Regions from separate parts of the Thalassotalea euphylliae genome, predicted to be linked through region 1. Evidence: predicted binding sites of a transcription regulator. Region 1 holds the regulator's gene; each other region holds the start of a gene.
What was found. Region 1 encodes LexA, which represses DNA repair genes until DNA is damaged. Its sites were predicted from a motif close to TACTGTATNNNNATACAGTA; they were not measured.
Positions count from the first base shown of each region.

Region 1 (6,134 bases):
GTATGACTTAAAGTGTGTGCTTCCCAAAGACCAAGTTGATATGCGTCTATAGAGCAGAGTGGATGAATAAGTACGAACAAATATGCCAAGAATTGAAAGCGCAGCCTAAAACTTGGTTAATTACAGGTGTTGCGGGCTTTATCGGCTCTAACCTTTTAGAAGCCTTACTAAAACTAGATCAACGAGTTGTTGGTCTTGATAACTTCGCCACCGGTTATCAAAAAAACCTGGAAGAAGTGAAACTACTCGTTTCATCGAAGCAATGGCAGGCGTTTACGTTTGTAGAAGGTGACATTCGCGATGTTAACACCTGCTCACAAGTATGCGATGGTGTTGATTATGTTTTACACCAAGCAGCTTTAGGCTCTGTGCCGCGCTCGCTGGCTGATCCAATTACCTCTAATGCTGCCAATGTTACAGGATTTTTGAATATGCTTGAGGCAGCAAAGCAAGCAAATGTTGCGAGCTTTACTTATGCCGCCAGCAGTTCTACTTATGGTGATCACCCGGCATTGCCCAAAGTTGAAGAGAACATTGGTAGCCCACTTTCCCCCTATGCGGTAACAAAATACGTTAATGAGCTTTACTCGAATGTCTACGCTAGAGCATATGACTTTAATTGTATTGGCCTACGCTATTTTAATGTGTTTGGTCGCCGACAAGATCCTGATGGCGCATATGCGGCGGTAATCCCTAAATGGACTGCTGCCATGATTAAAGGTGACACTGTGTTTATCAATGGTGATGGCGAAACCAGCCGTGACTTTTGTTATATCGACAATACCGTACAAATGAATATTCTAGCCGCCACTGCACCAGCTGAAGCGAAAAACGCGGTATACAATGTTGCGCTTGGCGATAGAACGACGCTCAACGAGCTTTATGCATCTATCAAGCATGCCTTATTAGATAATAGTGTTCAGATTGCAACAGAGCCTGAATATCGAGATTTTCGAGCGGGAGATGTTCGACACTCGCAAGCTGATGTTTCTAAAGCAAAGTCAGCACTTGGATACGATCCAAGCCATCGTATTCAACAAGGTATTCTTGAAGCTATGCCTTGGTATTTGGCACACTCAGGTTGACGAACGATAATGCGGAAGTAGTAATGAGACTTCTAAAATTCATTGGCGTAGGCGGGGTGGCAACAATTTGTCAATATTGCCTACTGATTATGTTTGTAGAATTCGCTTCTTTGGCATTATTGACGTCCACGATGTTATCTTACTGTTTAAGTACATTGTTGAACTACTGGTTAAATTACTACTTTACGTTTACCAGTAATCAAGCACACGCCAGAGTATTGCCTCGTTTTGTATTGGTTGCATTAGTCGGTTTATTAATTAATACCTCAGTTTTTGCGTTGTTTAGTCTAGTACTTAATTTTTATTATTTAGTTGCACAGGTTGCAGCCACTTTGTTTGCTCTTATTTGGAACTATGGGGCTAATAAGCTTTGGACATTCAAGAGAGTTGAGAAAGTTAAATTAAGCTAATCAGATAAGTCGTATTTAGAGATAGTGTATTAACAAAAATTAAAAAAGGATTTATTAGTCGATGACTCCAATAAATGAAATACCTAGTCTTTCAATCGTTGTTCCATGTTACAACGAAGAAGAAGTGCTACCCGAAACAATTCAGCGTATTTCAGCTACAATTGAACTGCTTATTGAAAAAAACAAATTAAATTCATCGAGTTGTGTTTTTTTTGTGGACGATGGTAGTCGAGACCATACATGGGAAATTATCGAATCTCATGCACAGTCAAACTCCTTTGTGAAAGGTTATAAATTGTCGAGGAACCGAGGGCACCAAAATGCGCTACTGGCTGGTTTACACAATGCTAAAGGAGATATACTGATTAGCATTGACGCTGATTTACAAGACGATACCAGTGCGATTGAAGCTATGGTTGATGAATATGCGAAAGGCCATGAAGTGGTCTATGGGGTGCGCTCTAAACGAGAGACAGATACTTTTTTTAAACGCTATACGGCGGAAGCTTATTACAAACTACTGGCGAAATTGGGTGTTGAATTAGTGTTTAATCATGCAGATTACCGCCTGTTAAGTCGCAAAGCACTCGAAGAATTAAAGCGTTACTCAGAAGTTAACTTATTTTTACGCGGAATCGTGCCGCAACTTGGGTTTAGTTCAACCAGTGTTGAATATGAACGACACGAACGCTTTGCTGGAGAGTCAAAATATCCGTTAAAGAAAATGCTAGCGTTTGCAGTCGAGGGAGTGACCTCTTTCTCCCATGCGCCACTGCGGTTTATAACAGGCTTGGGATTTCTTGTTTCGTTGTTCGCGTTTTTTATGATTTTTTGGGTGCTTGCAGTGAAGCTGTTTAGCGACAACGCGGTTCCAGGCTGGGCATCTATCGTAATTCCAGTGTTTTTTATTGGCGGTGTACAGCTACTCAGTTTAGGAGTGGTCGGTGAGTATATTGCCAAAATATATATGGAGACTAAATCTAGACCGTTATACACGATAGAGAAGGAAGTTTAACATGTTAGACACAGCATTTTGCCAACTGCATAGGTTGGTTTGGACGGCTATTGTGCCTCTGGCTGTGTTTAGTGTTTTTTTACTTATATTAGAGGAATTTTTAACACAACCAGCTATTGCCTATGCCGTTTCTATAGGGCTAACGACGTCAACATTAGCCTTATTTTTATATTTTGGAAAAAGAGTTCGCTGGAGTTTCAATTACACAGTGTCACCGCTATTAATAGTTGTGTTGGGATTGGCAATAAAAATAGCCGCTTTTGTTCTCTTCCCTGTCAACTTTGTTTCAGACTCCGCTACGTATGTTTCGCTTGCCAACCAACTGATATCAGAAAATAGCTATCAACATGGCAATACATATGCCTATTGGCCACCGGGCTACCCACTGTTTTTATATGTTTCTCACCTTGGCATTATTCCCGTATCTACTAGCACTATATTTATACAAAATTGTCTCATTACCTTAATTGCTAGCTACGTAATCTTTCAATTGACGCATAAATATCATTCGCGACGCGCTGCAATTGTAGCAATATCAATTTTTACGTTTTGGCCAACAGGACTTTTGGGCGCACTAGATGCCTACAAAGAACTACCCTTAATGACGCTATTATTGCTATCTGTTTATTTATACACTCAGAAAAGTGGTTTCAAGTATCACTTTATTAATGGGCTTGTTCTGGGGTTTTGCGCTTTGATTCAACCGGGCACGATTCTCTTTGTCTCTGTTTTTGTCGTTTTAAACTGGTTTAAAAAATTACACTTTACGAACCAGTTAAGCTTGTTTGTCTGCTTGCTTGCTGGAATGCTATCGGCAATTGCACCCTGGAGTTATAGAAATACACAAGTATTTGATCAGTTTGTGATGATATCGACCAATGGTGGCTCAAATATGTATCGTGCGAATAATGAAATTGCGACGGGGGGCTACATTGCTAAAGGAGCAATTGATATTTCACATTTGTCAGAATTAGAGCAAGACAAGCGAGGGAAAGAGTTGGCAATAGAATGGATAAAAAATAATCCAGTAGACTTTTTTTACTTGTCATTTATCAAAATGACCAAGTTTTTAGGAGACGATAGTACCGGTATTTATTCGATTCTTAAGCGAAGTGCTCAACAACCAATAGGTGAGATACCTTATTACGGCTTGAAATTAGGGGCTAACACATTCTGGTTATTATTGTGGCTGATAATATTTTTCTGTCGAGAAAAACTGTATAGCCTGATAACATCTGATCACTTGATTGCTACTTTAAGTTTGTCTTTTTTATATTTTTTTACAGTACACTCAGTATTCGAAAGTAATGCAAAATATCACCTGCCTGCGATACCTATGTTCTTTATTTTAGTGGCTATATTGATTGCTGAAATAGTCGAGACATTCGATAACGGGTAGATTGTATTTATACTTGCATATCCATACAGTGTGTATATACTTACAGTAATGCTGTATGGATATCAGGAGAGGACCTGTATCGCTATGAAGCCATTAACCGCACGACAATCTCAAATATTTGAGCTTATCAAAGATAAAATTGCTGATACTGGCATGCCACCAACACGAGCTGAAATTGCCGACTTCTTCGGTTTTAAATCAGCTAATGCTGCTGAAGAGCACTTAAAAGCACTGGCAAAAAAAGGCTACATTGAAATGCTGCCAGGTACTTCACGTGGTATCCGTCTAGCTGATGCATTTGTTGAAGAATCTGGTTTACCGTTAATTGGTCAAGTTGCAGCTGGTGAGCCAATATTGGCGCAAGAGCACGTGGAAGACCGTTATCAAATTGATGGCAATTTATTCCAACCTGCTGCAGATTACTTACTGCGTGTTAACGGCGAGAGTATGAAAGACATCGGTATTATGGACGGTGATTTATTGGCTGTGCATCAAACAACTGATGTTCACAATGGCCAAGTTATTGTCGCGCGGGTAGAAGATGATGTTACTGTGAAGCGCTTTAAACGCGAGGGTAATGTGGTTTATCTGCATGCAGAGAATGAAGAATTCGCGCCAATAGAAGTTGATCTAACCAGCCAGCACTTTAACGTTGAAGGTATTGCTGTTGGTGTTATTCGAAATGCAGACTGGATGTAAGATAAAGCATTTCTTTTCAAGGTCTATTTTTTATCATTAGCTAGACGAATAGACTAATATCGATGATATTGTAGCTTAGTTACCTGACCTATATTTTTCTAATTAAGCCAGCGAATTTCGTTGGCTTTTTTATGTCCAAAAAACCTATCACTACTAAACTTTCTAGTTGACTGTATCCCCTCCCAAGCGCTTGATAGCACATAATTTAATCGACGCGATGTTCTTTTATTAGAGTTCATACTCTACTGATAAATAAGGAAAAAATAATAATAATTGATCATAAATCACTAGATCTTGATTAAAAATTGAGTAATTCTAGGTTGTAAAGTGCGCAAGCAATAATGACGAATAAAACATAAGAATAAGTGATGTGCGCACAACAACTACATTACAACATACATCACAACACGATCTGCAAAGTAAGCCCACGTCGAAAGTTTTACTATCGACGGCTTTGATGTCTTTGTTATTCAACAGGGTAGAGGAGATGTCGAGTGAAAAGACGTAACCTAGGTTGGCTGTTTTTTGGGAGCATTTTTAGTAGTACGTTGTTTTCCAGCACAGCTTGGGCGGAGATGGAGCTGAACTTAACCAAAGGGGTTACCGCAATCAGCAATGAGGTTTATGACCTTCATATGTTGGTACTGTGGATATGCACCGTTATTGGTATTTTAGTGTTCGGCGCAATGTTTTGGTCGATGGTATTCCATCGCAAATCAAAAGGCGTTAAGCCTGCAACTTTCCATGAAAGTACCAAGGTAGAAATACTTTGGACTGCTATTCCCATTGTTATTCTCATCGCGATGGCAGTGCCTGCCACTAGCACATTGATTGAGATGGAAGATAATGATAATTCAGATATTACCATTTTAGTTACAGGCTCTCAGTGGAAGTGGCATTACAAATATTTTGACCAAGGTATTGAGTTCTATTCGGTGCTTTCGACACCGAGAGAACAATTTGATAATCGCGATGGCAGTGGTCAAACAAAAGGTGAAAACTACCTATTGGAAGTAGACAAACCATTAGTTATTCCCACTAATAAAAAAGTCCGATTCTTAATTACTTCTGACGATGTTATTCATTCTTGGTGGGTACCTGCTTTCGCAGTTAAGCAAGATGCCAACCCTGGTTTTATCAATGAAGCGTGGACTAGAGTAGACGAGCCTGGTGTCTATCGAGGCCAATGTGCCGAGCTTTGCGGCAAAGATCATGGGTATATGCCAATCGTTGTCGAAGTTAAATCTGAGGCAGATTATGCCACTTGGGTGAGTGAGCAAAAACAATTGATTGCTGATGCCAAGGCCGCGGAAGCTGCCTCGCTCAATGCCAATGTCTCGATGGATGAGTTAATGCAGCTCGGTGAAACCACATATACCGCCTACTGCGCCGCTTGTCACCAGCCAACAGGCTTAGGCTTACCGCCAGCATTCCCCGCACTTAAAGGCAGTGTTGTCGCAACCGACCCGAATCAAATCGAACAGCATATTGCGATTATCCTCAATGGTAAAAACGCCATGCCAGCC
Region 1 covers NZ_QUOT01000001.1:2,378,944-2,385,077, reverse strand. The annotation lists gene tviB (Vi polysaccharide biosynthesis UDP-N-acetylglucosamine C-6 dehydrogenase TviB) at 1-52, shown strand, start outside; gene DXX94_RS10590 (NAD-dependent epimerase/dehydratase family protein) at 63-1,085, shown strand; gene DXX94_RS19730 (GtrA family protein) at 1,109-1,495, shown strand; gene DXX94_RS10580 (glycosyltransferase family 2 protein) at 1,557-2,510, shown strand; gene DXX94_RS10575 (hypothetical protein) at 2,512-3,909, shown strand; gene lexA (transcriptional repressor LexA) at 3,994-4,608, shown strand; gene coxB (cytochrome c oxidase subunit II) at 5,184-6,134, shown strand, end outside.

Region 2 (6,134 bases), 2.3 Mb from region 1:
GCGTAGCTGATCAGCTTCGCCCCCCGTGAAACCTGCAGCCACCATTGCCAATTTGATAACTTGTTCTTGAAAAATCGGCACACCTAAGGTGCGAGAGAGCACCTCTTTGACTTCTTCTGATGGATATTCAATGGCTTCAACGCCATCACGTCGTTTTAAAAATGGATGAACCATATCTCCCTGAATTGGCCCAGGGCGAACAATGGCAATTTGAATGACTAGGTCATAATAATTAGCAGGCTTTAGTCGTGGCAACATACTCATTTGAGCCCTTGACTCAATTTGAAATAAGCCAACTGTATCTGCCTGCTGGATTAACTTGTAAACCTTGGGGTCGTCTTTTAGCTTAGTAATCTCAGCAATACTGAGCGATCTTTGATAATGATCTTTTACTAAATCAAAGCACTTACGAATCGCGCTCAGCATACCAAGCGCTAATACATCCACTTTTAACAAACCGAGTGATTCTAAGTCGTCTTTATCCCACTGGATTACTGTACGGTCTGTCATACTGGCATTTTCTATTGGTACGAGTTCGTACAGAGGGCCCGCTGAGATAACAAAACCACCAACATGCTGAGACAAATGTCTTGGAAACCCTCTGATTTCATTTACTAGACTAATAAATTGTTGGCCTTTAGTTGATTTCGGGTTTAAACCAAGCTCAATCACCTGAGATTCCCAGCTAAGTCCTCTGTCACGGCGATTTATGTTTTTAATAAAAAATTCGAGTTGCGTAATATTAATACCAAGTGCTTTGCCTACCTCGCGGATGGCACTTTTTAAACGGTAAGTGATCACTGTTGCAGCAATAGCAGTACGCTCGCGTCCATACTTTTGATAAATGTACTGAATAACTTCTTCACGTCGTTCATGCTCAAAATCAACGTCAATATCAGGCGGTTCGTCACGCTCTTTACTGATAAAGCGCTCAAATAGAACACTAATTTGCCTAGGATCAACCGAGGTGATGCCCAAGCAATAGCAAACAATAGAGTTAGCTGCCGAGCCACGTCCTTGGAACAAAATACCTTGGCGTTTAGCAAACATGACCACATCATGAATGGTCAAAAAGTAATAGGGATAATTAAGCTCTTCAATCAGAGTCAGCTCTTTTTCAATAGTGTCACTGATCTCCGTGCTGATACCTTCTGGGAAGCGCCCTGCTATGCCTTGCTTTACCAGTGATCTTAAATAATCCATAGGCTTCTGCTTTTTAGGCACTAATTCTGCCGGATACTCGTATCTAAGCTCACTTAAGTTAAATTGGCATAGTTCGCTAATAATTAATGAACTTCTAAGCCATTCTGGTTTAAACAACTTGCTAAGTTTGGCTAAAGAGCGCATTGCCCGCTCACAATTAGGCAAGCGCTTATCACCTAATTCCTTGACAGTTGTACCTGCGCTAATTGCCGCTAACGTGTGCTGTAAAACCAACCGCTCTGATGTATGCATAAGCACACCACCGCAAGCTGTGATAGAGAGTTCGAGCTTATCGGCGAGTTGTTCGCAATGACTAAGGTAAGCTTGTTCATTGTTAAGTAAATGACGCTGTACACCTAACCAAAGTCTTTTACCGTGATATTTTACTAGCCAACTCCCCCAATGTTGATCACATACCTGCCCTGTTGGTAGCCAGATAATCAAGCAGTGCTTAAGTGACATTAGATCCCATTCCTGTAGATCGTATTCACCTTTTTCACTGCGTCGACGAGCGTTAGTGATAACTCGACATAACTCAGCATAAGCGACACGACTAGGACATAATAAAAGAAGCTGTAGCTCGCTATTAAGCCAAAACATACTGCCAACAATTAACTTAATATTGAGTTCATGTTCTTTACTCGCCGTATATGCACGAACTACTCCTGCAACCGAGCACTCATCAGTTATCGCCAGCGCTTCATAACCAAGAAAGCGAGCCTGGAGTATCAGCTCTTCTGGATGCGATGCTCCTTGTAAGAAAGAAAAGTTACTTTGGCAAAATAATTCGCTATAACTCATTTGCGGTAAGTCCCACTAACTAAATAAGCCATGCACAAACCAGCGTTGCTGTTTATCTCTAAACAACCATAGCCATCGACCTTGTTTACTACAGGCAACAAAGTAGTCACGATTTATAGGGGCATCATCCCACCAACCGGTAACGATACGCTCTGGCGGTGACATGACTTTTACTTGTTCTTGGAGCGGTAACGGTACTGGTAATAGGATACTCGGACGCAGCTTTAAGGCTACTGTGGTTTCTTTCAATGCAGTGAATGGTGGACATAGCCGATTAGCAACTTCAGGTCTGGCATCTTGCTCAATACCCAGCCCTTTTACTTTATCTTCTCCTAATTTCGCACTAAGAACAGACACTAACTCTGCTGCTGTAGTACTTCCTTGTGACCCCTTAAATAAATCCTGATGTTGTCCATATTTATTAACAATCTGCTTAGCGGTTAAACTAATGCCAATAACAGGCGCTGCTAAAGCGATAGATGTTAGTTTAAGGTGTGTAAGCTGTAACCATTTGTCGGTTTTATATTCACCTTGGGCTGCACCTATTTGTATGCAGAGATCTGCATGATCACGTTGGTGTAGTAATAACCTAACTTCAGTTACCAGCTTGTCTCTACGTACTAAATAGTTTTCTAATAACCCATACAACTTAGCTAGTGGCTTCGTTAAATACTGCTGGTTACTAACTTCGAAATACAACTCTAAATATTGTTCAAACTGCTCTGGCGGAATATAAAAAACAACCTGATGTTGCAGATCTCCGGTTAACTGGCCAATGTAGTTAACTACTTCAATAGTGAAGCGTTTCGCCAATTCAGGTAAAGACAGGCTAAGTAGATCTGCTAACTTATGCACGCCCACTCTTTGTAATCGCACAATGATTTGTTTATCTAAATCACTATTAATTAGCTTTTGCTGTTTTAGCTGAGCAAGCAACCAAGGTTTATTATCAGAGAGCTGATCTAATTGCTGTCGTGCTAATAAACGTGCTGCATTAGGAGAATAACCCGTTGCATAGTGAAAATTAACGGCTAATGCTCTTAATTGCGCTGATAGCTCCTGCCAATAATGAGCCAGATCACGGTACAAACTAAGCATATTACTTACCCGGAGTAATAAGCCATTAGGCGGATATAACGCTATATCTGCGCTTACTGCATAAAGCCAATGAGCAATATGCTTAAGCCGCTGTGTTTCTATATCTGGTTCATATACTTTAACTTGTATATTGTCGGTCAAAGATGCTGCCGTACCAAGCCCCATGCCCAGAGTTATCCCCTGATTCTTAGCAAGTTGATTAAGTTGTAGAACCTCATTGTTTTTATCGTTAACAATAATTAATGGGGTCTGTTGATGCTCAGCCGCCTGATAAATAGTATCTAACTGTAGTTGAGGAAAGTGTAAATAAAGCCAAAGTGACATAGCTAGACAACTTGCACATGACCACCACTAGAAAATGGCAACACGTTGTTTGATGAAGAATAAGGCACAGAATTTGATGAATCCACAGCGGAGTCAGCAAAGGTTAATGCAGGCCATAAGTCACTCATATCAATGAGAAAAGGTGCAGAAGGCCAACCACGCTTGCGTTTATTTATCTTTGCTAACACTCCTTGTTGATGAGGTACTAGGGATAAACTTAAATCAAAAGGTAAGGTAACTCCCTCTAACTTTTTTTCACGTAAAATAAAGTGAAAGCTGTTGCCAACGTCACATGCAACTTGCAACCGTTTAACTTGGTGTATCGCTAACGACGCTTGGGTCCACATTACAACACTATGACAAGCACCGCTGCGTAAGCATTGTTCAGCAGCCCATAATGCTTGTTGGTGCTCATCTAAAGAGAGAACTAGCACCTGCTCAAGCTCAATCCCTTGCTCAGTAAGCATTTCTGAGCAAATAGTGCCCATGGAGGCAATAAACACGATTAAACGTTGTTCTACCGCCGCAGCCATTAATGCAGGAATTAACAAACGCAACTCGCCAATACCGCTAACACTTTGGATTTCGTTAACACCTTGCGGGAAACCACCACCTAGCTGTTGATCAAGGGGGGCAAATCCAGATGGCAAACACACTGGCGAATGAGCTTTTTTGGCATTGCCTTGCCATACTAAATCTTGGTTTTGGAGTAAGTCGATTAAATTATTCATTTCTTTTGCCTGTATATTTTTACAGTATAATAGTTAAATGATAATTTACCAATGGAAATTAGCTTGTAGACATCTAATCCATTAGCAATGTCTGCCTACAATGCAACCAATAAGCAAGTTAAAAGCTTTTAGGTACCTATGAATCTTGAATCAGCTTACTTTTGAATATTTTATTTCAGCACCACCACAAATGCTTTAAGAGCATGGCGAACTAAAACCTAGGGTGATAGTCATACTAACTGTTGAACGCGATTAGGCGATTAGGCGATTAGTAAAGAAGGTAATAAAAATAAAGAGGAAGAACATGTTAAGACTATTTACAGTCGTATTTTTACTGATAGTTGCTATTGGTTGCAGCAACAAAGCGCTTTATGAGCTTGGCCAAGGCTACCAAAAAAGTGAATGTGTTAATAACGCCCAGTCAGGTGAAGAATATCAGGCTTGTCATCAAGCAGAAAAGCCTTATCAAGAATACAAAAAAGAGAGAGAAGCCGTTGTAGGATCAACTAAGTCAGATAGTGACAAAAACTAGTTTATTAATTTTTAAATTGCTTATGTACTTAGCGCTTTTTTTAAATAGGTCTAGCACAAGGCACACTTTATTTTTTATTCACTGATTAAACAATTAAAGTCTGCTAAAAAGCTATCATAGCCAACCTGATTGTAATTTTTTGAATGTGAGTTTAAATAACCATGCAAATACGGCACTTGATAGGCGCTAACATTTTCTTTCGTGGCTAACTTTTCAGTAAGTGCGGTTACCTCAAAATGAGACTCAGATTGAGGAAAAATTAGCCTTGTTTCTACATCAGGTTCTAGCGCGCTATAGTTGCGAATTTGACCACCATAAATACCGATAACCTGCTTTATTTCCGGTAGATTATTATTAGATAGCTTTTTGTCAGGCAACAAACCCGTGTTACTCGAATGGCATGCCAGTAACCAAGCGACAGATGCACCAACGCTAAAACCTAACACTGTTAAAGGCTTTGCTTGTTCATCTTGATTTAATGAGGTTAGAAATTTAACCAGCATATCAGCGTAAGTTTCAACGCCAATATGCTGAGAAAAGTATTGGTAGGCAGCTTGCTCGTCCGTGAAATTAAGGTTTTCACCTTGGTATGGATCAAACAAGATTGTTTGTGAGCCTGTTATATCGGCAAGTGAATTAGCAAGCGCTTCAAACGCAGGTGTGCGACCGAAGATATCGCTTACCAGTACTATCGTCACCTGCATATTCCCTTAAACACGCAAAAATACCTAGCCTTATTCTTCGTCCTGCTTGTCTATTTCTTGAGCTATCTCGCGATCTATTTCGTTGGGCGCTAACTTAGGACCTTTACGCATAATTGGCATATCACCCGCATCTTGCAGCGTAAACATGGTTTTCTTATTCACGCGTTTGGCTTTTGGCGCTGTAGCTTTATTAGCAGCTTTTTTTGGCTGCGCTTTTTTCACTGGCTTTTTCTTCGGCTTAGGTTTTAAGCCTTTAAACTTGGCTTTTAAACCATCAATCTCATCAAAGCTGATGGTTTGCTGTAAAAAGCCTTCCACGTTTTTAAAGCTTAACCAGTCTTTAGGACCGACAAAGGAGATAGCGTCACCTTTGTTGCCCGCGCGACCTGTACGGCCAATGCGATGGACAAACTCTTCGGTATGCTTTGGCATATCAAAGTTGATCACATGCGAAACATTCATTAAATCTAGGCCACGCGAAGCAAGGTCTGTTGTGATCAATACTTTATGGCGACCTTTGGCAAAGCTTTCCATAATCTGGTTGCGCTTACTTTGATTTAAATCACCACTTAGGGCAATGGCGTCTATGTCCTGCTCGCTTAGCTCACCTGCCAAACGTTCAGTATCGCTGCGAGTTGCAGTGAAGATAATTAGCTGCTGAATGTCTTCGTTTTTCAGCACATGGCTCAGCATAGCTTGCTTGTGATCTAGATTATCGACGAGATAAAAACGTTTGTTGAT
Region 2 covers NZ_QUOT01000001.1:85,963-92,096, reverse strand. The annotation lists gene DXX94_RS00415 (error-prone DNA polymerase) at 1-2,004, opposite strand, end outside; gene DXX94_RS00410 (Y-family DNA polymerase) at 2,020-3,426, opposite strand; gene imuA (translesion DNA synthesis-associated protein ImuA) at 3,429-4,157, opposite strand; gene DXX94_RS00400 (hypothetical protein) at 4,462-4,689, shown strand; gene DXX94_RS00395 (hypothetical protein) at 4,764-5,387, opposite strand; gene DXX94_RS00390 (DEAD/DEAH box helicase) at 5,424-6,134, opposite strand, start outside.
Region 2: the regulator LexA is predicted to act here: its motif matches at 4,165-4,184, upstream of imuA (translesion DNA synthesis-associated protein ImuA).

Region 3 (6,134 bases), 290 kb from region 1:
CATGCTCAGGGTGCGGCTGCAATTGGGCATTCACACCAAACACTTTGGCGAGCAACGGTTGAGTAAGCACTTGATTTGGTGCGCCATCGGCCACTAGTTCGCCATTGCTAAGTACCAGTAACCGATCACACATTGCGCTGGCTAAATTCAAATCGTGGAACGAGGCAAGCACCGTAATACCAAGTGATTTCGCTAAGTTAATAATTTGAATTTGGTATTTAACATCAAGATGGCTGGTGGGCTCATCCATGATCAGCAAGCTAGGTTGTTGCACTATCGCACGGGCAATTAAAACCCGCTGTTTCTCACCACCAGAGAGGGAATCAAAGCTTTGCTTTGCTTTATCAAGCATCGCCACTTGCGTTAGGGCTTGTTGCACTTGCTGCTGTTCATTTAGGCTAGTGCGATGCCAAATCGAAGTGCGCGGTAATAAACCTAACTCCACCACATCAGTAACCGAGAGGTTAAAAAAGCTTGGTGATTCTTGTAGTACCACCGCCACTTGTTGCGCATAAGCTTGCTGGATGTAAGTGTCGAGCGGTTGGCCTTGATAATATACTTGCCCAGTCGTAGGGCTGTGATAGCGATAAAGACAGCGCAATAAGCTAGATTTACCCGCGCCATTGGGGCCAAGTAAGCCAACAAATTCACCTTGTTTTAGGTGAAAATTAATATCGCTTAAAATGACTTTGCGACCAGTTTGCCAACCAAGATCAGTAACAACGAGCTGTTGCCCACTTAAACTAGGATCTGAAGTTTTAGTCGCGTTCGCTTGTGCTGCTCGCTGCATCGCCTTTGCCAGTATCAACAAGCTATCATCACGATAGCCGCCAAATGTCGGCGCAGTTGCACAGCAAAGCCCGGCCAGTTAGACCGAAATGACAATGCCCGAGTAACCCGCTCGACTTGTTAAAATGAGGTGGTAAATACCGGTATCCTGACTAACAGCATCTCGACCTACACCTTCCCAAGTTTGTTCGCTAGCTTATCGCATTAGCACTTCAATACTCAGTGGTTTACCAATTCTAGTCGCTCAAAATGAACGATGTTTTGGCAAATAGGCTGCTCTGTTTACAGTTGCGGGTACAGTTGAGGATTTTCACCCCATTCCCAAGCACTTACCTTGAGCGGCAATTATCAAGGCTGGCGCTAAAAAAGCAAGCATAACTGGCGATAACTTATACCGTACGCGCATTTAGGTGAGGCACATTGACCGCAATATCGACTCGATATCGATTAATTACAATTTATCATTGGTTAAGCGTTAAGCAATTCGTTAAAATCCGCGCAATTTTTTGTTAATAGCTTGTTACCTCGATGCCTAGAAGTGAAAATTACTTAAAAAAGGAACTGTATTCTCTAATAAAAGAAGATGCGAAGATATTTGAATTTTTACAGTCTGGCGCCACTGATGGCATGTGGTATTGGGATCTAGAGCAGCCCGAAAATGAATGGATGAGCGATCGATTTTGGACTGAGCTTGGCTATGATCCGACGAAAAATTCGCATCACGCTTCAGAATGGCAAGATATAATCAACCAAGACGATTTGCAGTTAGCACTGGAAAACTTTCAAAAGCACTGCGATGATCCAAACCACCCTTACGACCAAGAAGTTCGCTATCGTCACAAAGATGGTTCCACCGTTTGGATTCGCTGTCGCGGCATCGTCATTCGCAATAGCAACAACCAACCCTATCGCATGCTTGGTGTCCACAGCAATATTACCGCACTAAAAGAAAGTGAAGCGCGTTACCGAACAAGCCTTAAGAAAATCGATCATGCCTATGCGTCAGTTAAATTGGCACTAGAAGAAAGTGAGCGACTATTTGAAATGGCACCAGACGCTAACTTAAAGCTGGATGTCCGTGGCAATATTATTAAAGCTAACCAGCAAGCCGAAGAATTATTTGCCTGCCCTCGCAACAAACTAGAACAGCTAAGTGTTTTTAGTTTAGTGCCACTTGCTAAACTGGAAAAATACCAGCAAGCATTCAGACAGTATTTCGATCCTTGCTATACCGGAGACAGCCTTTTTAAAAAATCACTGGCCATTCTCGATTATGCTGGCCGCCCACTAACCATTGAAGTAACGCTTAACCTAATTCCGACAAGAGCAGGGAAAATCGCACTTGCGACCATACGTGATATTTCGGAAAAAGAAGCCCTAATTCAATCGCTGCAACACCAACTAGAAGAAAACCAAAAGCTACACGCTTTGGCCTTATCAGACCCTTTGACCAAAATTTTCAATAAGCGTCACTTTAACAATATGATGCTGGAAGAGCACAATAAAGCGGTTCGTCATCAACAGCGTTTATCCTTGATTCTCTTCGACATTGACCACTTTAAAGCAGTGAATGACAACTATGGTCACGATGTTGGCGACAAGGTGTTAATGCAACTAACCCTGTTTATTAAACAATTTGTGCGCGAGGAAGACACCTTTGCCCGAGTTGGCGGTGAAGAATTTGCCATTATTGCGCCATTTACCAACACAGATGCAGCGTTAACTATCGCCGAACGTATTGTCGAAGAGTGCGCTAAACACCCGTTTGTGATTAATGATCAACAGCAAATAAACATCACGGTTAGTGTTGGTACCGCTTCCCTATCCAGCACAGATAAAACTTGGTCACCATTGTTTGAACGAGCTGACAAAGCGCTATATCAAGCCAAACGTTTAGGCCGCGACCAAGTTCAAGTTAGTGCGATTTTTTAAGTTAAAGGGTTTAAGCTAAGAGCTACCAGCTAAACTTCTAAGTGAGTATTTTAGTCGCAATTCTCGAGCAGCTAAGCACTGCATTAATGCGCTACCATCATATGGGTTAGCTCGCATTTGCTAAGCGCCCTGGCGCTACCAAGGCTTCAGACAATTGCTGTTTTAGTTGTTCTGGTTTATCGACAGCAAGCCAGAGTTTGTTAACGGGCTCTGGCATTTGTCCCATCATTGCCATGTAAGTTTGTGGCTCGCTAAACACCAGTTCAATATTGGCGGTTTGACTCTTGTCGCTACCTGCGCCCTTCGCTTTACCAAGCAATAGTTGCTCTTGGTTATCTGTTTGCTGAAAATCCCCTAAATTAACCTCTGAAATGGCTTTAACGTCAATCACAATAAAACTCCAAAAGGCAGCATTAACCACTAGTTTGTCTCCTAATAGATAAACAGAGTAATGCCTTGCGATACGATGATTTGCCGTACTAAAAATAACGCTGTAGAAGAAAAAGCTGGCAACAATAATCGCCACAAGCTCGCTCCAGCCTGCCAATAACCAATAACAGGTTGTGCCAAGCACTACACAGCCTGTGAGCAATAACAACCAATGCCAACGCTGAGTCGAGTTTACCTGTAACTGCGCCAGCGCCTTTGCGTGGTTACGCGAGAATTTTGGAATAGCGTAATACCAACTAGCTGGCTCCCATGCAAATGGCACAGCCAGCGTTAGCTTCTTGTCATCATCTTGGTACTGATTAAACGCATGAACGCGCGGATCGCCACTTAGCTTTCTGGCCTGCCATAGGCCTTTTACTATGGTCACCATCAAATACAATTCGATAATCAGCAAAACACCGATAATTGGATAGCGCAAATAGGTAATAAATTCGAAATATTCTGCAATGTTGCTAGGAAAGCTGTAACGAGCGCATAACGCACTTAGTGAAAAGATCAGCAACATTTTCCAAGGCTTTTGCTGACCGGCTTTAATCACCCAAAACCAATACAACACAGGTAAGAAAATAAAGTAGCCAAATACCGCCAGCAGCAGTGGCGACATGGCGATTAAGTTGTCAGTGGTTAGTGCTGAGCTGAATGCTAACTGCTCTGGCAATAACTGAAAGCCTGCGGTAAACACCACTATGGCGGTCAATAAGAATTGCAGTTTTTTTCTAACAGGGGTGCGCATCGCTTCATCCTTGAATAATTTTTATAAGTACTCCCTATCAGTCAGCAAGCATAAAAATTTATTACACTATCTCCCCTAATTTATTGAGCTAGCTTTTTGTGCCACTAATTTATTAAGCGAATTTGTTGCGCCGCCAGTTTAATGCGCCGTTAGTTTACTGTGAAAAGATACATAGCTTATTGATTACTGATAACAATTCTTGCTACAACTATTCTTGCTACCACCTTAGCAACTGGATATTTAACCAGTATCAAGTTACACTCGCTTTATCACTCTGCTAGCACTCACTTAATAACACTGCATGAAGCTGTATATCGCCGAAAAACCTAGCCTAGGACGAGCCATCGCAGATGTGCTTCCCAAGCCGCATAAAAAACAGCAAGGTTATATTCAAGTAGGTAACGGCGATATTGTCACTTGGTGCATTGGTCATATTTTGGAGCAAGCTGAGCCTGAAGCTTATGGTGAGCACTATAAGAAGTGGCAGCTTGAACACTTGCCGATTATTCCTGACAGTTGGCAATTAAAACCTAAGTACAAAACCAAAAGCCAACTGACTGTGATCCGCAATTGGCTGAAAAAAGCGGACGAAGTTGTTCACGCCGGCGATCCTGATCGTGAAGGCCAATTACTGGTCGATGAAGTGCTTAATTATTTAAAGCTCACTAAAACGAAAACCGCAGCGGTAAAGCGTCTCTTAATTAGCGACTTAAACCCAGCTGCAGTGAAAAAAGCCCTTAACCAATTGAAGTCTAATCAGGCTTTTATGCCGCTATCGGTTTCAGCGTTAGCACGCAGCCGAGCCGATTGGCTTTATGGCATTAACCTGACCCGCGCGCTAACCATTCAAGGGGGCAAAGCTGGCTATCAAGGAGTGTTGTCAGTGGGCCGTGTACAAACCCCAGTGTTGGGGCTAGTGGTCAATCGCGATCGCGAAATTGCTAACTTTGTTAGTAAGCCTTTTTATGAGGTGGAAGCCAAATTAACGCTTAACCAAACCGCATCCGCGCCAAACATCATGGCCAAATGGCAACCGAGTGAAGCCTGCCAACCCTACCAAGATGGAGACGGACGAGTAGTAGTAAAAGCGCTGGCAGAAAATGTGGTGAGCCGCATTCACCAGCAACCAGCGCAAGTTACAGAGCTGACAAAGCAAGACAAGCAACAAAACGCACCACTGCCTTATAACTTATCAGCCCTGCAAATTGATGCGGCTAAGCGCTATGCCATGAATGCTAAATTGGTGCTAGACGTTTGTCAGGCACTGTATGAAAAACATAAACTGATCACTTACCCAAGATCAGATTGCCGTTATTTACCCACCGAGCATTTTAGCCAAGCGCCACAAATACTTGCCATGCTAAAAGACAGCCAACTGCCACTGGCAAAGCAGTTAGGCGATGCCGATCCCAAACGCAAAAGTCGCGCTTGGCAAGACAGTAAAGTGGGCGCTCATCACGCGATTATTCCGACCACCAAATCGCCAGCTAAGCTCAATTTAAATAACTTTGAGAAAAATATTTATCAACTGATTTGCCGTCAATATGCGGCGCAGTTTTTTCCGGCTTATTGCTATCAGCAGATTAAAGCGAGTTTTTCGATTGCTGGTGGGCTATTTACCGCTAGCACCAATATAGTGTCACAACTGGGTTGGAAATCGCTGTTTACTCCCTCAAAAAATAGCAAAGAGGAAAGCACGAAAGCAGAGCAAGCTATACCTACCAGTGCAGAGGACGCAACACCTACCAGTAACAAAGAAGATAACGATGAACAGCAAAATAACAATCCTGCACTAGCAAACTTAACCCAAGGGCAAACCTTATTTTGCCAACTTGGGCACTTACGGGAAAAACAAACCGAGCCACCAAAGCATTTTACCGATGCGTCTTTACTTGCCGCCATGACCGGAATTGCCCGCTTTGTTACCGATAAACCCCTTAAAGCCATCTTAAAAGAAACTGATGGTCTAGGCACTGAAGCGACCCGCGCTGGGATTATCGACTTGCTATTTAAACGTGGCTTTTTACAGCGCCAAGGCAAACAAATTCATGCTACCGACACAGGAAAAGGATTAATTGATGCCTTGCCAAGTGATTGCACACAGCCAGATATGACCGCACGTTGGGAGTTATCACTTAACCAAATTGCCGATAAAGCCTGTAGTTATGGACAATTTATGCAGCCCATTGAAGGCTCATTACACGGCTTGGTTAATTTGCTTAGCCAGCAA
Region 3 covers NZ_QUOT01000001.1:2,084,701-2,090,834, forward strand. The annotation lists gene DXX94_RS09185 (ABC transporter ATP-binding protein) at 1-790, opposite strand, end outside; cobalamin riboswitch at 911-1,151, opposite strand; gene DXX94_RS09190 (sensor domain-containing diguanylate cyclase) at 1,318-2,721, shown strand; gene DXX94_RS09195 (hypothetical protein) at 2,828-3,904, opposite strand; gene DXX94_RS09200 (DNA topoisomerase III) at 4,206-6,134, shown strand, end outside.
Region 3: the regulator LexA is predicted to act here: its motif matches at 4,135-4,154, upstream of DXX94_RS09200 (DNA topoisomerase III).

Region 4 (6,134 bases), on a different contig from region 1:
CTTACCGCAGCTACACCAGAGGGTGCGCGTGATTACTTAGTACCAAGTCGCACGCACAAAGGCAGTTTCTTCGCATTGCCACAATCTCCGCAGTTATTTAAGCAATTGCTGATGATGTCGGGCATGGAGCGTTACTACCAAATCGTTAAGTGTTTCCGCGATGAAGACTTACGTGCTGATCGCCAACCAGAATTCACCCAAATTGATATTGAAACGTCATTTATGACGGCTGATCAAGTAATGGAAGTGACGGAAAAAATGATCCGTGATTTATTCCTTAAATTACTTGATGTTGACTTAGGTGATTTCCCACGTATGCCATACTCAGAAGCGATGACTCGTTTTGGCTCAGACAAGCCAGACTTGCGTAACCCGCTTGAGATTGTTGACGTGGCAGACATCCTAAAAGATGTTGAATTCAAAGTATTCTCAGGCCCAGCGAATGATGAAAAAGGCCGCGTTGCGGTTATTCGTGTGCGACAAGGTGCAGCACAGTTCTCTCGCAAGAACATTGACGACTTAACAAAATTTGTCGGCATTTACGGCGCGAAAGGTATGCCGTGGCTGAAAGTGAACGACAAAGCCGCTGGCATGGAAGGTATTCAATCGCCAATTCTTAAATTCTTAGACGAAACAGCGGTTAACGCGCTTCTTGAACGTACAGGCGCAGAAACTGGCGACATTATTTTCTTCGGTTCAGACAGCTACAACGTTGTTACTGAATCACTAGGCGCGCTGCGTTTAAAACTGGGTGAAGACTTAGGCTTAACCACAGATGAGTGGAAACCACTATGGGTTGTAGACTTCCCAATGTTTGAAGAAGTTGACGGTCACTTGCATGCACTTCACCACCCGTTTACTGCACCAAGCAATATGACGCCAGAAGAGTTAGAGGCGAACCCAATTGGCGCGCTTTCAAACGCTTACGATATGGTACTAAATGGTTGTGAATTAGGTGGTGGTTCAGTGCGTATCCACGACCAAGCAATGCAAGCAGCGGTATTTAGAATTCTAGGTATCAGCGATGAAGAAGCACAAGAGAAGTTTGGCTTCTTATTAGAAGCACTACAGTACGGTGCGCCACCACATGCTGGTTTAGCATTTGGTCTTGACCGTCTAGTGATGCTAATGACAGGTGCAAGCTCTATTCGTGATGTAATGGCATTCCCGAAAACAACAACAGCGGCATGCCCATTAACCAACGCACCGGGTCAAGCTAACCCTGCGCAATTAGCAGAGTTAAACATTGCCACGATTGCTAAGCAAGATGAGAAGGCAAAGCAAGACGAAAAAGCTGAACAAGAATAGTAGTGATAGGACGCAACGAGTTAAGTTGTTTCCTTAGTCTAATTTTGTAAAGTGGTAAAACGCGCTAGGATATCAATTTGCATTAATGCATTGAGCCAGCGCGTTTTTTTATGGAATTTTATAACGAATTATTAGGGTAACTCATTGGCAATTATTTTAGGTATCGATCCTGGTTCAAGATTCACCGGTTATGGCGTGATAGAGCAGCACGGGCGAAAATTTACCTATCTTGGTAGTGGTTGTATTAAAGCCATCGCCGCAGGTGAAGACTTAGGCACGCGTTTACAAACCATATTTGCGGGTGTGTCAGAGCTGATTATTCAGTTTAAGCCAGATATGTTCGCCATCGAACAAGTGTTTATGGCAACTAACCCTGATTCCGCTTTAAAGCTAGGGCAAGCACGAGGGGCAGCAATTGTCGCTGCAACCAATGCAGGTATGTCGATTGCTGAGTATTCCGCTCGCCAAATAAAGCAATCCGTGGTTGGTACAGGTGCTGCTGATAAAACCCAAGTGCAACATATGGTCAAATCCATTCTTAAATTACCTGGGACACCCCAAGCAGATGCGGCAGATGCGCTTGCGGTGGCACTTTGTCATGCACATAGCTACGATTCGATTGTAAAAATGGCGGGGCAGGCGAGTAAAACGGTACGAGGCCGCCTACGAAAATAAATGGGGAAATAAGTGTTTGTAAGGTTAAATGGGTTTACTGTATATATATCTAGTGCTAAGCTCGCACAATCAAAGAAGTTAAAATAATGAATCACTGGCGTTATTAGATAAACAACATCAAGTGAGCAAAGAGGAAGTTCCGTGATAGGACAATTACGTGGCAAATTATTAGTCAAACAGCCACCTGATATTATCATTGACTGCAACGGCGTTGGTTATGAAGTGCAAGTGCCAATGACCACGCTTTACGCATTACCTGAATTAAACCAAGAAACCACGCTTTATACCCACTTCGTTGTGCGAGAAGATGCACAGCTACTGTATGGTTTTGCCAATCAAGTGGATCGCAAACTGTTTCGTTTGTTAATTAAAGCCAGTGGTGTTGGGCCAAAACTAGCACTCGCGATTTTGTCTGGCATGTCGGCAGAGCAGTTTGTGAGTTGTGTCGCCCATGACGACGTTACAACCATAGTGAAAATTCCCGGTATTGGTAAGAAAACCGCTGAGCGCTTATTAATTGAAATGCGCGATCGCATTAAAGATTGGCAAACAGACTTAGCGACGCCTGCAACCGATGCTGCGCCATTTGAATTAGCCGCTGATAATGCACTCACAATTAGCGATGCCAAAGGCGATGCGATTAACGCACTGGTCTCGCTTGGCTATACGCAAGCACAAGCTGATAAAGCGATTAAAGCTGTGTATGATGCTAACAAATCTAGCGAGCAGCTGATCAAAGATGCGCTCAAAGCCATGCTGTAGTTGGCAAAAAATTACGCTTAAAACGTAAATAAGACACAGAACAAGTCAGAAATAGAAGAATATAGATGATAGAAGCAGATCGACTAATCCAGCCGGCAGCAACGATAGAAGATGAAGGGGTAGATCGCGCGATTCGCCCGAAAATGCTGGCGGATTACACAGGGCAAGATCACGTAAAAGCGCAAATGGAAATCTTTATCCCTGCGGCAAAAAAGCGCAATGAACCGCTTGATCATCTACTCATTTTTGGCCCACCGGGATTAGGTAAAACGACGCTTGCTAATATTGTTGCTAACGAAATGGGCGTAAGTATTCGCACTACGTCTGGGCCAGTATTGGAAAAAGCAGGGGACTTAGCGGCACTGCTGACCAATTTAGAAGAAAACGACGTTCTCTTTATTGATGAAATTCATCGCTTAAGTCCGATGGTAGAAGAAGTCTTGTATCCAGCGATGGAAGACTATCAACTGGATATTATGATTGGTGAAGGGCCAGCTGCTCGCTCGATTAAGCTCGACTTACCGCCTTTTACTTTAATTGGTGCGACAACCAGAGCAGGTGCTTTAACCTCGCCGCTTAGAGATCGTTTTGGCATTGTTCAGCGCTTAGAGTTTTACTCGGCTAAAGATTTAACGGATATCGTTTCACGGTCCGCTCATTTCCTTAATCTGACGATTGATCAAGAAGGTGCATTTGAAGTGGCTCGCCGCTCGCGCGGTACACCGCGCATTGCCAACCGTTTATTGCGCCGAGTGCGTGACTACGCAGATATTAAAACTGGCGGTATCGTTAACAAAGAAAGTGCCGCTAGTGCGCTTGATATGCTTGAAGTTGATAACGAAGGCTTCGACATTATGGACAGAAAGCTATTGCAGGCCATAATCGACAAATTTATGGGTGGGCCAGTAGGGCTTGATAACCTAGCGGCTGCCATTGGCGAAGAACGCGAAACCATTGAAGATGTGCTTGAGCCGTTTTTAATTCAGCAAGGCTTTTTACAACGTACGCCAAGAGGTCGAATTGTTACTGAACGCACTTATCAGCATTTTGGACTAACTAAACCCGCTTAGTATCAGCAGCAACGTATCCGCAGTAACAGGTAAGAGAACGGTAGAAATTAAAATGATAAAAGGATTAACGATCTAGTTAATCCTTTTTTAGCTTGTGAACTGATAACAATAGCGTTAAGAGAAATAAAACCACACTCTTCATTGCAAAGTTATTTTTGCGACACCCACATACTGTCTTTCATTTCATTCAGTGATTTGCGCTGACAAGCCGCTTTTAATTGGCAATCCCCACCAAGTCTACTGCCCGTAGAGTCATTTCTACTGCGGAAGTTGGCGAGCAACATATCAAAGCCTTGTTTCAGCGTAGAGCCTGTAACTGTTATACGTTCGTATGTTTTACCTTCCCAGTTAGTCAAATCAACGCTACCAGCATCAGTTTTTGCCAACCACATGTTGTGCTCAACCAGCTTATTGTAAAGGGAAGGGTAATTAGTTTCATTAAACACTTTTTGGTTGTTTAGCTCTTCAACAAGCTTAGGTAATTTGCTGTAGCGTTTATCAAATGCTCTGCTTAGCCACTTGTCTGAGGCCTGATAATTTGGTGCACCACTATTTTGAATATCACCTTGCGCATGCGCTTTGCCTAATAAAAACAAGGCGTGGATATGACCATTAGCCGCCGCGCGCTCTAGCCAATAAACACCTTGTTTATGATCTTGTAAGCCAGGCTCAGAGACAAAAATTAGCCCCGTCATATATTGTGCTTCTTTTGAACCATTAACTGCCGATTTTCGGTAGTATTTTAGAGCAAGCGTTTTGTCGACTTCGGTGCCATAGCCGTAGTAATAAAATTTAGCGGTGTTGTATTCAGCTGAAATGTAACCTTTACGTGCTGCACGTTTAAATTTCTTAAAATAAGAGACACACTCTGCTGTGTCACATGCTGTTATTTGTGCAGCACTTGCAGCGCCTGTGTAGGTTACAGATGCGAACACTAGAGTACTCATCATAGCCGCAACTAGTGTCGAAATACGCTTAGAAGAAGCGCGTTTGGAATTTGTATTTACTTGGTTTGTCATATAGTCCCACTCTTGACGTGTTTGATCCGTGTTCAACTCTAACGACTTACGTAATTATTGGCTTGCATAATTATTGACTTACGTAGTTATTATATTAACTAACTAAGTTTAGCCTATACAACTAGCTTCACAGTAGTGTTGTTGCGCAGCGCTACTGTTCAAGTTTAGTGATTTTATGAAGTGATTGGTAAATATACAATTACCACTAAAGCGTAATCATTACAAATCTATCGTATCAGCGAACAGCGTTAGTAATTGAAACTATTAAGTTTTAGCAAAAATAAGCCCGCATATATGTGCGGGCAATACTGTTGAGAAGATTGGAAAATCAGTGTTCAGGTGATGAGCGTTCCTATTGCTGTGATACCCACTGACTGTCTTTCATTTCATTTAACGATTTACGTGCGCAAGCTCCGGTTAGCTGACAGTCGCTACCTAATCGGCTGCCTGTGGAATTGTTTCTACCACGGAAAGTTGCCAGTAAATTATCAAACGCTTCTGTTTGGCTGTACCCTGTGACGGTTATGCGCTCATAAGTTTTACCATCCCAGTTACTCAAGGCAACTTCGCCATTGCTGTTTTTTGCTAGCCACATATTGTGCTCAACTAACTTGTTGTAAAGGGAAGGGTAGTTAGTTTCATTGAACACCTTTTTCGCATTTAACTCTTCAACGAGTGCTGGTAACTTGTTGTAGCGTTTATCAAAAGCTTTGGTAAGCCATATATCTGATGCTTGATAATTTGGTGCACCACCATTAATCGTGTCGCCTTGCGCATGCGCTTTGCCCAGTAAAAATGCTGCGTGAATGTGACCATTAGCTGCGGCTCGCTCTAGCCAGTAAATACCTTGCTCGTGATTTTGCAAGTCAGGCTCCGACACGTAAATTAGGCCTGTCATATATTGTGCTTCTTTCGAACCGTTGACAGCTGTTTTTCTGTAGTACTTTAAAGCAAGTGCTTTGTCTGCTTCCGTGCCGTAACCATAGTAATAAAACTTAGCCGTATTGTACTGTGCTGAAACATATCCTTTACGGGCTGCGCGCTTAAATTTTTTGAAATAAGAAACACACTCTTCAGTGTTGCAAGCTTCCAATTGATTTGCATTGGCAGACTGAGTAAATGTGGTAGGTATGAGTAACATGGCAGCTAAATAGCCAGCGATTAATGTTGATAAACGCTTAGTAGTGCTGCTTGCTGAGGTTATTCTTGTTGAGTTTGCCGTATTTTCCCTCTCATGATGCGTGTGATCCGATTATAACGCTAACAACTTCTATCAAAAGTACACTTCAAAAACCTATTT
Region 4 covers NZ_QUOT01000002.1:9,454-15,587, reverse strand. The annotation lists gene aspS (aspartate--tRNA ligase) at 1-1,308, shown strand, start outside; gene ruvC (crossover junction endodeoxyribonuclease RuvC) at 1,453-1,983, shown strand; gene ruvA (Holliday junction branch migration protein RuvA) at 2,125-2,745, shown strand; gene ruvB (Holliday junction branch migration DNA helicase RuvB) at 2,811-3,815, shown strand; gene DXX94_RS18605 (tetratricopeptide repeat protein) at 3,965-4,834, opposite strand; gene DXX94_RS18600 (tetratricopeptide repeat protein) at 5,187-5,975, opposite strand.
Region 4: the regulator LexA is predicted to act here: its motif matches at 2,019-2,038, upstream of ruvA (Holliday junction branch migration protein RuvA).